4 regions of the Streptomyces sp. NPDC006261 genome follow, and region 3 is predicted to be linked to each of the others. Evidence: riboswitches for the same ligand, from Rfam matches in the RefSeq annotation. Region 3 holds a riboswitch; each other region holds the start of a gene.
The links. Region 3 has a riboswitch for cyclic di-AMP ahead of ABZ154_RS21500 (NlpC/P60 family protein). Riboswitches for the same ligand answer to the same signal wherever they lie in the genome.

Region 1 (2,192 bases), on a different contig from region 3:
ATCCGTCGCCGAGGAGGTCCTGCGCGACCAGGGGCCGCAGGCGTGGCCGAGCTGCGCGGTGATCTCGGGCCTCGCGGTGGACGGCAGCCTGCCCGGTGTCGACCCCGGTACCGCGCCCTCCGCCGACCCCACCCAGGATCCGACGACCGCACCCTCGGACGAAGCGGGTGGAAAGGGTGAACGGGAAGGTTCCGGCACGGGTTCGACCGGTAGGACGGGCTCGACCGACACCACGGGCTCGACCGGTCAGGCGGGCGGAAGCGGCAAGGGTGAGAAGAAGGGCGGCGACACGCTCGACCCCTCGGTGAAGCCTTCCGCGCCCCCGGCAACCGGAAAGACCGGAACCCCTGGGTCTCCTGACGCCTCGCAGCCCTCCGCCTCCGCCCCCGACGCCTCCGAGGGCGCCGACCGCACCGGCGGCAAGCATCGGGGCACTCCCGCCCCAGAGGAGACCGGTGCGGTCGGCCGGGGGGACGGCCCCCGGGAGTCCGGCCGGCACGCCTCGCGGGGCGAGGGTGACGCGCGTGACGGCAGTGCGGTCGCCCACGGCGGCTACACCGTGCAGCCCGGGGACAGCCTCTGGGCCATCGCCGACGCCCAGGAGCTTCCCCAGGGCTGGACCGGCCTGTACGAGGCCAACAAGGACCTCCTGGGCTCCGACCCGGACCTGATCCTGCCCGGCCAGAGCCTGGATCTGGGTCTGGGTCAGAGCGCCGGGGAAGGTGCCGGGGCGAGCGCCGGGGCGAGCGCCGAGGCGCCCGCCGCCAACTGATCGAATTCGGGAAAACACCCCAAAATCGCGGGTAGTTCAGAGACCTATGTCCACTTATGCGTAAGTGAGACATGGGTCTCTTTGCTGCAACTGGCGTGTCGCGTCCGCCCGCACGGTGCAGATCCCCTCCGACCTGCGGAAACGATCCGTCAGGGTGAGCAAGTAAGCGCCAATTGGACTAGTATGTCCATCTTTGAATGTCGGGGTTGCCTGTGTTTACGGTCGGAACCGCTCGCACCGCGGGCCCCGTCGACCGTCACGCCGAATCCTGCCGTCGGTCGAAGGGAACAGACGCGTAAAGCGCCGTAGGCAGGAGCGGGGGACCCAGGTAGGCCGCCGGGTCCGTGCAGCCCCTTCGAAGGGCAGTCCCTTCGAAGTCGGGACGCACGGGAACGGCTTGGGGTGAAGTCGCGTGCAAGGTCGCGCGACCGGGCAACTCATCAGCCCGAACCCGACAGCTCACCTCGTAGGCGTCGGTGAGGAGATTCGTTCCATGCTGCTTAACAGCAAGGGCAAGCACCGCCGCCCCTCGAAGACCGTCCGTTTCGCCACCCTCGCGGGCATCACCGGTGCCGCCGTCGCCGTCCCGCTGATGGGCGCGACCAACGCTTCCGCCGCCTCCGTCGAGACCTGGGACGCCGTCGCCCAGTGCGAGTCGGGCGGCAACTGGTCCATCAACACCGGCAACGGCTACTACGGCGGGCTGCAGTTCTCGCAGTCGAGCTGGGCCGCCGCCGGCGGTACGCAGTACGCCTCCCGTGCCGACCTGGCCTCCAAGGACCAGCAGATCGCCACCGCCGAGAAGCTCCTCGACATGCAGGGTCCGGGTGCCTGGGCCTGCGCCGGCGCCGGCGGCCTCACCAACGACGGTGTGGACCCGGGCGTGAACACCGGCTCCGGCCAGTCCGCGAGCAAGCCCGAGAAGGCGCAGCCCGAGCGCAAGGCCGAGCAGCCCACCACGCGCAGCGAGCAGCGCACCGCCCCGGCCGCCCCCAAGGCCGAGAGCTCCAAGAAGACCGTCACCACCCCGACCGGTGAGAAGGTCCAGAAGGGCGACGGCGAGTACAAGGTCGAGCCCGGCGACACCCTGAGCAAGATCGCTCAGAAGGAAGGCGTCAAGGGCGGCTGGAGCAAGCTCTTCAAGCTCAACGACGACATCGTCAAGGACGCGGACCTGATCTTCCCGGGTCAGCAGCTCCACCTGAAGTAACAGCCGCCTCTCCTCCCCGGAGGGAGGGGGTCCGGCGGCACCCTCCCTCGCACGGCTCCCCGGCCCGGCGCGCTCTCCCCCGTGCGTGCCGGGCCGGGGTCTTTCCGTGGGAGGGAGGCGAGCCGCGCGAGGGGGATGCGAGGGGGGGATGCGTTCACCTCTTGTCGTCAACACTTGTTACTGCCTAGTAGATTTCTAGAGATTTGTCCC
Region 2 (2,192 bases), on a different contig from region 3:
GATCGAGGACTGGTGGGCGTACCAGATCTCCGTACCGTCCTCCAGCTGGAGGACCGTGCGGTAGCCGTACGAACCGGACCAGCCGGCCGCCGTGATCGTGCCGCCGTGCACGGCCTTGAGCGGCGAACCGGCCGCCCCCGCGAAGTCCAGGCCCGTGTGCTGGCCGGAGGACCACATCGCACCGGACTGACCGTAGGTCGAGGTGAGCGTGTACGAGGAGACGGGCAGGGTGTAGCTGGCGCGGAGCTTGGCGAGGCGCTCCTCCTCGGCCTTCTTCGCCGCCGCCTCCTCCGCCGCCTTCTTCTCGGCGGCGATCCGGGCCTTGACCTCGGCCTCGGCCTCGTCCTGCTGCTTCTTCGCGTCGGCGGCGGCCTTCTCGGCGGCGGCCTTCTCCTCGGCGGCCTTGGCCTCGGCGTCGGCGCTGGCCTGCTGCTGCTCGGCCTGCTGGAGGATGCGGGCGCGCAGGGCCTCGCCGGCGTCGGTGGTGCCCTGATCGGCCTCGGCGGTCGTGATGCCCGCGGAGGTGAGCGGAGCGGCGGTGACCGGTGCGGCCTCGGCCTCGTCGGACATGAAGGACCCGACGCCGGGAAGGGACTTGGCGTCGGGGAGATTGTCCGCGATGGAATCGGGAAGAGAGATGGAGACCGGCGGCTTGCTCTGCGCGGTGGCCATGCCACCCGCACCGACGGCCGCTATGACGCCGACTCCGAGGACGGTGGAGCTACGGGCGAGACCCCGCTGCTTGGCCACGCGGTGCTTGCCGCGCACGGGACGGATGGACTCCGCGGTGGGATTCCACTCCTCCCACGTCCGCTCCGGACCACCGAGGCCATCGGCAGTGAAGGGTGACGGGGCCTCAGGGGCAGGCTTGTTGGACGCCACGTGGGCGCACTCCTTTCCTTCCTTCTCGCCTACCGGGTTAGCTGACGGGTTCGGAGCAGGAAGGTCTCCTACGGGCCCCTCCGTCTCTCACGAGACACAGGCGTCCGATTCACCCCATGTAGGTGGTTCCCCGGTTCCCTTGCGGGATTCGGCGCTCGCGCACGGCGCCGTCTCTGACGACGGCTGGGACGACCGCGCTGCGTTATCGAACGTTAATAGACAGACGGGCCCGATTCCAAGCTGTTCTTGTTGATCATTAACGGCTTCGACGGGGACTTACCGCACACAAGCGGTCTGAATCGGCCGACTTGACGACCGCTCACCCACACCTCTTTTTCTGATGGTGTGTCAACTGTTATGCGGAGCGGTGCTTATCGATTACGCACCGTGTCACCGCCCCGGCCGACAATCTTCACCGTCGTCCGCCGCGGCGGCTGCCCCTCCGCCGGCCGGCTGACGGCGAGCAGCGCCATGTCGTCCGTCGACCGGCCGCCGGTGTGCAGCCGTACGTCGTCGGTGAGCGCCGAGAGCAGCTCCTCGGGACCGGGGAAGATCCGGCCGCGCAGCCGGGCCTCCGGGTCGTAGAACGCCCCCTTCGCGTCCCGCGCCTCGGAGAGTCCGTCCGTGAAGGCGAGCAGCGTCGAACCGGCTGGGAGCTCCCACTCGTCGGACCGGTCGGGCCACACCCCGAGGTCCATCCCCAGCGGCAGCGCGGGCACGGACGGCGCAAGGACCTCCAGGGATCCGTCCGCGTGCAGCAGGACCGGCTCGGGGTGGCCGCGGTTGACCAGCCGCAGCGAGGCCGAACCCGGCGGGATCTCGGCCAGTACGGCGGTGATGAACCCCTCCATGGCGTCCAGCCCGTACCGCCGCGTCCCCTCCCGCGCGAGCGCCCGCTCCAGCCGCTGGGCCACGCCCTCCAGGGACCGCTCCTGCTCGGCGGCCTCCCGGAACGCCCCGATGATCACAGCCACCGCCTCCACGGCGTCCAGCCCCTTGCCGCGCACGTCGCCGACGACCAGGCGTACGCCGTACGGGGTGTCCGCCACCGCGAACAGGTCCCCGCCGACGAACTCGTCCGCCTGCGCCGCCTCGTACCGCGCGGCCACCTGGAGCCCGCCGATCCGCTCCGCCGGGGTGGGCAGCACGGCCCGCATGGCGGTCTCCGCGATGACCCGGGCCGAGGCCAGCTGCTCGTTGCTGCGGCGGACGACCCCGTTGATGACGAGGGCCAGGGCCGCGGCGGTGAGGACCGTGATCATCTCGATGACCGGGACGACCTGGGTGGACGTGCCGTCGGAGAGCCGCAT
Region 3 (2,192 bases):
TCGCGGACGTTCGCCCCCGGCTTCGGGGCGTGGATCATCATCCCGTCGCCCTTGTAGATGCCGACGTGGCTGATGTCGTCGTAGAAGAAGACCAGGTCACCGGGCTGCAGGTCGGACGTGGCGACCCGGGTGCCCGCCTTCACCTGGTCCCAGGTGGTCCGGGGCAGTGTCACGCCGGCCTCCCGCCAGGCCGCCTGGGTCAGCCCCGAGCAGTCGTACGAGGCCGGGCCCGAGGCCCCCCACACGTACGGCTTCCCGATCTGGGCGCGGGCGAAGTCCAGCACCTTCTGGGCCTTCGCGGCGTAACTGCCGTCCGCCCCGGCTCCCGTTCCCGTACCGCTGCCGGATCCCGGGCTCGTCCCCGTCCCCGTACCGCTGCCGGAGCCGCTGTCTCCGCCGGACTCGTTCGCGGCCTCCTCGTTCGCGGCCTCCTCGCGCGCCTTCTTCTCCGCTTCCTCGCGCTCCTTGGCCTCGGCGGCCTGGCGGCGGGCCAGCTTCTGCGCCTTCTCCTTGGCCTCGGCCTCCTTCTTGCGCTCCAGCTCCGCCAGCCGTGCCTTCTCCTCGGCGGTCAGCCTCGACAGCAGCGTCCGGGCCTCCGTGAGCTTGTTCTGCACCTTCTGCTTGCTGGAGCGCAGCGCGGTCTGCGTCTCCGTGAGAGACTCCAGGCTCTTCACGGCCTCCGCGCGCTTCTTCGACGCCGCGGCCTGCTGCGTACGGAAGTCGTCGACGGCCTTCTGCTGCCGCTCCGTCGACCGGCTCATCAGCCGGCTCTGGTCGAAGTACGCCTGCGGGTCGTCCGCCAGGAAGAAGGTCGCGGTGGGCGTGATGCCGCCGGTGCGGTACTGCGCGGCCGCGTAGGACCCCAGCTCCCGGCGCGCCTCGTTGATCTTCTCGGTCCGCTTCGCCACGTCGGAGAGCAGCGTGTCGACCTTGGTGCGCTGGGCCGTGGAGGCGGTCCTCGCGCGGTTGTACTGCTGCGTCGCGCTGCCCGCCTGCCGGTAGAGCTCGTCGACCTTCTTCTGGACGTCCTCGATGGCCGGCTTCGGCTCGGCGGGGGCAGCGGTCGCGCTCTGCGTGGAGAGCAGTGTCACAGACGCCAGCGCGGCCGTCGTGAACCCGACGGCGGGGGTGGTGGTGCGCACCTTCGTGCGCGGCTTGCGATGCGATGCCAAGACCGGCATCTCCTTCCGTGGACCGCCTACCGGGTTAGCTGTCGGGTTCGGACGGAACGGAAGGCTGTCCTACGGTCCGGATGCGAGGGTACGGACCGATTCACCCCGGTTGTGCGTGTGGGTCCCCGGTTCCGAACTGCTGGGACGGCAGGACGGATTCGGCAGAGGTGACCGTGAGACGCGGTTCGTCTCAGGGAGATTACGGATCACCTGACCGAGCACGCTAGCCAACCGGTGGCTCCGCTGGGAAGGAGGATGAGCGATATGCCCGATACATTTTCGTGACCTCTTCGGATCGGAGGCCCCGCACCCCCTCCGACCGGGCACTCCTTCACGGAACGTCGACGTCCGCTCTCCGTGCGTACGGGTGACGTGGGGGTGCGGGCGGCTGCTTCCGACCGCTTCCCGGCTTCGGCGGAAGGTTGTCGGTGCGGCCGCCTAGACTCGGTAGGCGATGAGCAGCCTCTTTGACGACAGTTTCCTGACCGGCCTCCAGCCCACGGAGGACGGCCCGCCGCCGCCCCCCGAGGACCACGCACCCGACGCGGTGCCGGAGGGACTCTTCGAGGGCGTCTTCGACGCGCCCCCGCCGCCCCGGGACGGGTATTACCGGGACGGCCACCCGCGCCCCGTCATCGACGCCGCGGCGCTGCTCGGCGGGCTGAACACCGAGCAGCGCGCCGCCGTCGTGCACGCCGGGTCCCCGCTGCTCATCGTCGCCGGAGCCGGCTCGGGAAAGACCCGGGTGCTCACCCACCGCATCGCCCACCTGCTGGCCGAGCGCGGGGTGCACCCGGGGCAGATCCTCGCGATCACCTTCACCAACAAGGCCGCGGGCGAGATGAAGGAGCGCGTCGAGCAGCTGGTGGGCCCGCGCGCCAACGCCATGTGGGTCATGACCTTCCACAGCGCGTGCGTCCGGATCCTGCGCCGCGAGTCGAAGAAGCTCGGCTTCACCTCGTCGTTCTCGATCTACGACGCCGCCGACTCCAAGCGCCTGATGGCCCTGGTCTGCCGCGA
Region 4 (2,192 bases), on a different contig from region 3:
GATTTCGGTAAAGCCGGAATAAGCGGAGGGGCGGTGCGCCGCCGCGCACCGCCCCTCGATCACTTCCGGTAGCCCTCGGGTCAGAGGGAGACGCCGTGCTGGCGCAGGTAGGCGACCGGGTCGACGTCCGAGCCGTAGCCCGGACCGGTGCGGACCTCGAAGTGGAGGTGCGGGCCGGTGGAGTTTCCGGTGGAGCCGGAGAGGCCGATCTGCTGGCCGCCGGTGACGGTCTGGCCGGCGGAGACACTCAGCGAGGACTGGTGGGCGTACTGGGAGTACATGCCGTCCTCGTGCTGGATGACGACCTCGTTGCCGTACGAACCGCTCCAGCCGGCCGAGACCACGGTGCCCGGGCCGATGGCGCGGATGGGCGTGCCGGAGGCGGCCTGGAAGTCCGAGCCGGTGTGGTAGCCGCTGGACCAGCTGGAGCCGGAAGCCCGGTACGGGGTGGTGACGTTGGCGTGGTCCAGCGGGGCGGTCCAGCCGGAGCCGGTGGACTGCGAGGAGCCGGTCTGCGCGGAGGTTCCGGCCGGAGCGGCGGCGTCGGACTCGTCGGCCGAGAGGGTGTCGCCCTTCGGGGCCTGCTCAGCCTTCTTCGGGGCGGCCTTGGGGGCGGCGGCCTTGGAGGCGGCCTTCGGGGCCGGGGCGGACTTCTTCGCCTCCGACGGGGTGGCGGAGCCGGACGCCTTGGCGCCGAGCGTCAGCTTCATGCCCGGGAAGATCAGGCCGGGGTTCTCGCCGACGGTCGAGCGGTTGTCCTGGTACAGCTTCTGCCAGCCGCCCTTGACCTGGTGCTCGGCCGCGATCTTCGCGAGGTAGTCGCCGGAGACGACGGAGTACGTCTTCGGGGCGGTCTTCGCCGTGGCGGGCGCGGCCTGCTGTGCGGTCTGCGCGGCGGCGGGGGCGGCCGCGGACCTGACGGCGGGGGCTGCCTTGTCCGCGGCGTGGGCGCCGGTGGCGCCGATCAGCGGGAGGGCGAGTACGGCGCCGCCGGTACCCGCGGCGAGGACGCCGCGGTGGATCGGGCCGGACTTGGGACGACGGTGCTTACCCTTTGCGGGCATGGGGAAGTTCCTCTCCGGCGCCTGCGAGGTGAGCTGTCGGGTTCGGGCTGGAGATGCCCGGCCGCCGGGTGGCGACTTCACCCCGAGCCGGTCCGGATCGCTCCGGGCCGGCGGCTTACCTGGTTCCCCCGCTCCTGCCGCACGTGAGTGGGTGGGTGCGAATTCCGGGCGGTGGCAGGATTAGGCGGTCCGTCCGGATTGACGGTGACCGTAAACGAGCGAGGACGACGGGAACAAGCCGTCGGTTGCACATCGGAATCATCGATTCAATTTCTCTCCGGATTTCCCGTCACCCTCCGTGGATTACGGATCTTGGCTTTCCGTACGGATCCTGGGAAATCGCCCGGGCACCGCCGCCACGGTCCGTCACGGATATGATCCCGCTCACCTACGGATCCCCATGTCCCCCATTAGCGGGGCATGTTCTGCGAAATGCACCAATACGGACACTCCACGGACACCACCCCTGACGGTCCATCAGCAGACCACCGAATTCCCCGTGCATCGATGTCGTATCGTCGCAGGAGCGCCCTCGCCGGAGAGCCGCGCCGACGCCAGAGATTCCAGGAGCCACCGTGACGCAGCAGGTGCCGCAGGTCCCGCCGACCGAGACCGCACTGACCGGAGTCCGTAACTTCCGTGACGTGGGCGGGCTTCCCACCGCGGACGGGCGGCGCACCGCCTTCGGTCGGCTCTACCGCAGCGGTCATCTGGCGCACGCCACTGCCGAGGACGCCCTCGTCCTCGGCGGGCTCGGGCTGCACACCATCTTCGACTTCCGCAACTCCGCCGACCACAAGCTCGACGGGTACGACATCGAGCTGGCCGGTGTCCGCAATGTCAGCATTCCGCTTTCCGACCCGGCCGACGGAGCCGAGTTCTGGCGGCTGGTCCGCGACGGGAACATCGAGCAGCTGCGCTCGATCCTGGCGAACGACAAGGGCACCGAGCGCATGCTCCACATGTACCGCGCGATCATCGTGGACCGCACCGCCGAGCACAGCCGGGTGCTGCACGCGCTGGCGGAGGACAGCGTGCCGGCCCTGATGCACTGCGCGGCCGGCAAGGACCGGGCGGGTCTGTCGATCGCGGTCTCGCTGCTCGCGGTCGGCGTCGAGCGCGAGGCGA

Region 1: it holds a riboswitch for cyclic di-AMP, as region 3 does, so the genes downstream of both, ABZ154_RS07885 (transglycosylase family protein) here and ABZ154_RS21500 (NlpC/P60 family protein) in region 3, are expected to answer to the same signal.
Region 2: it holds a riboswitch for cyclic di-AMP, as region 3 does, so the genes downstream of both, ABZ154_RS28800 (M23 family metallopeptidase) here and ABZ154_RS21500 (NlpC/P60 family protein) in region 3, are expected to answer to the same signal.
Region 4: it holds a riboswitch for cyclic di-AMP, as region 3 does, so the genes downstream of both, ABZ154_RS29370 (LysM peptidoglycan-binding domain-containing M23 family metallopeptidase) here and ABZ154_RS21500 (NlpC/P60 family protein) in region 3, are expected to answer to the same signal.

Annotation. Positions count from the first base shown of each region.
Region 1 covers NZ_JBEXSI010000009.1:78,685-80,876, forward strand. Annotated here, with positions in the region: gene ABZ154_RS07880 (transglycosylase family protein) at 1-772, shown strand, start outside; cyclic di-AMP (ydaO/yuaA leader) riboswitch at 1,064-1,260, shown strand; gene ABZ154_RS07885 (transglycosylase family protein) at 1,266-1,982, shown strand.
Region 2 covers NZ_JBEXSI010000058.1:18,232-20,423, forward strand. Annotated here, with positions in the region: gene ABZ154_RS28800 (M23 family metallopeptidase) at 1-882, opposite strand, end outside; cyclic di-AMP (ydaO/yuaA leader) riboswitch at 894-1,046, opposite strand; gene ABZ154_RS28805 (PP2C family protein-serine/threonine phosphatase) at 1,254-2,192, opposite strand, start outside.
Region 3 covers NZ_JBEXSI010000032.1:30,732-32,923, forward strand. Annotated here, with positions in the region: gene ABZ154_RS21500 (NlpC/P60 family protein) at 1-1,181, opposite strand, end outside; cyclic di-AMP (ydaO/yuaA leader) riboswitch at 1,180-1,346, opposite strand; gene pcrA (DNA helicase PcrA) at 1,627-2,192, shown strand, end outside.
Region 4 covers NZ_JBEXSI010000061.1:28,821-31,012, reverse strand. Annotated here, with positions in the region: gene ABZ154_RS29370 (LysM peptidoglycan-binding domain-containing M23 family metallopeptidase) at 81-1,064, opposite strand; cyclic di-AMP (ydaO/yuaA leader) riboswitch at 1,068-1,228, opposite strand; gene ABZ154_RS29365 (tyrosine-protein phosphatase) at 1,640-2,192, shown strand, end outside.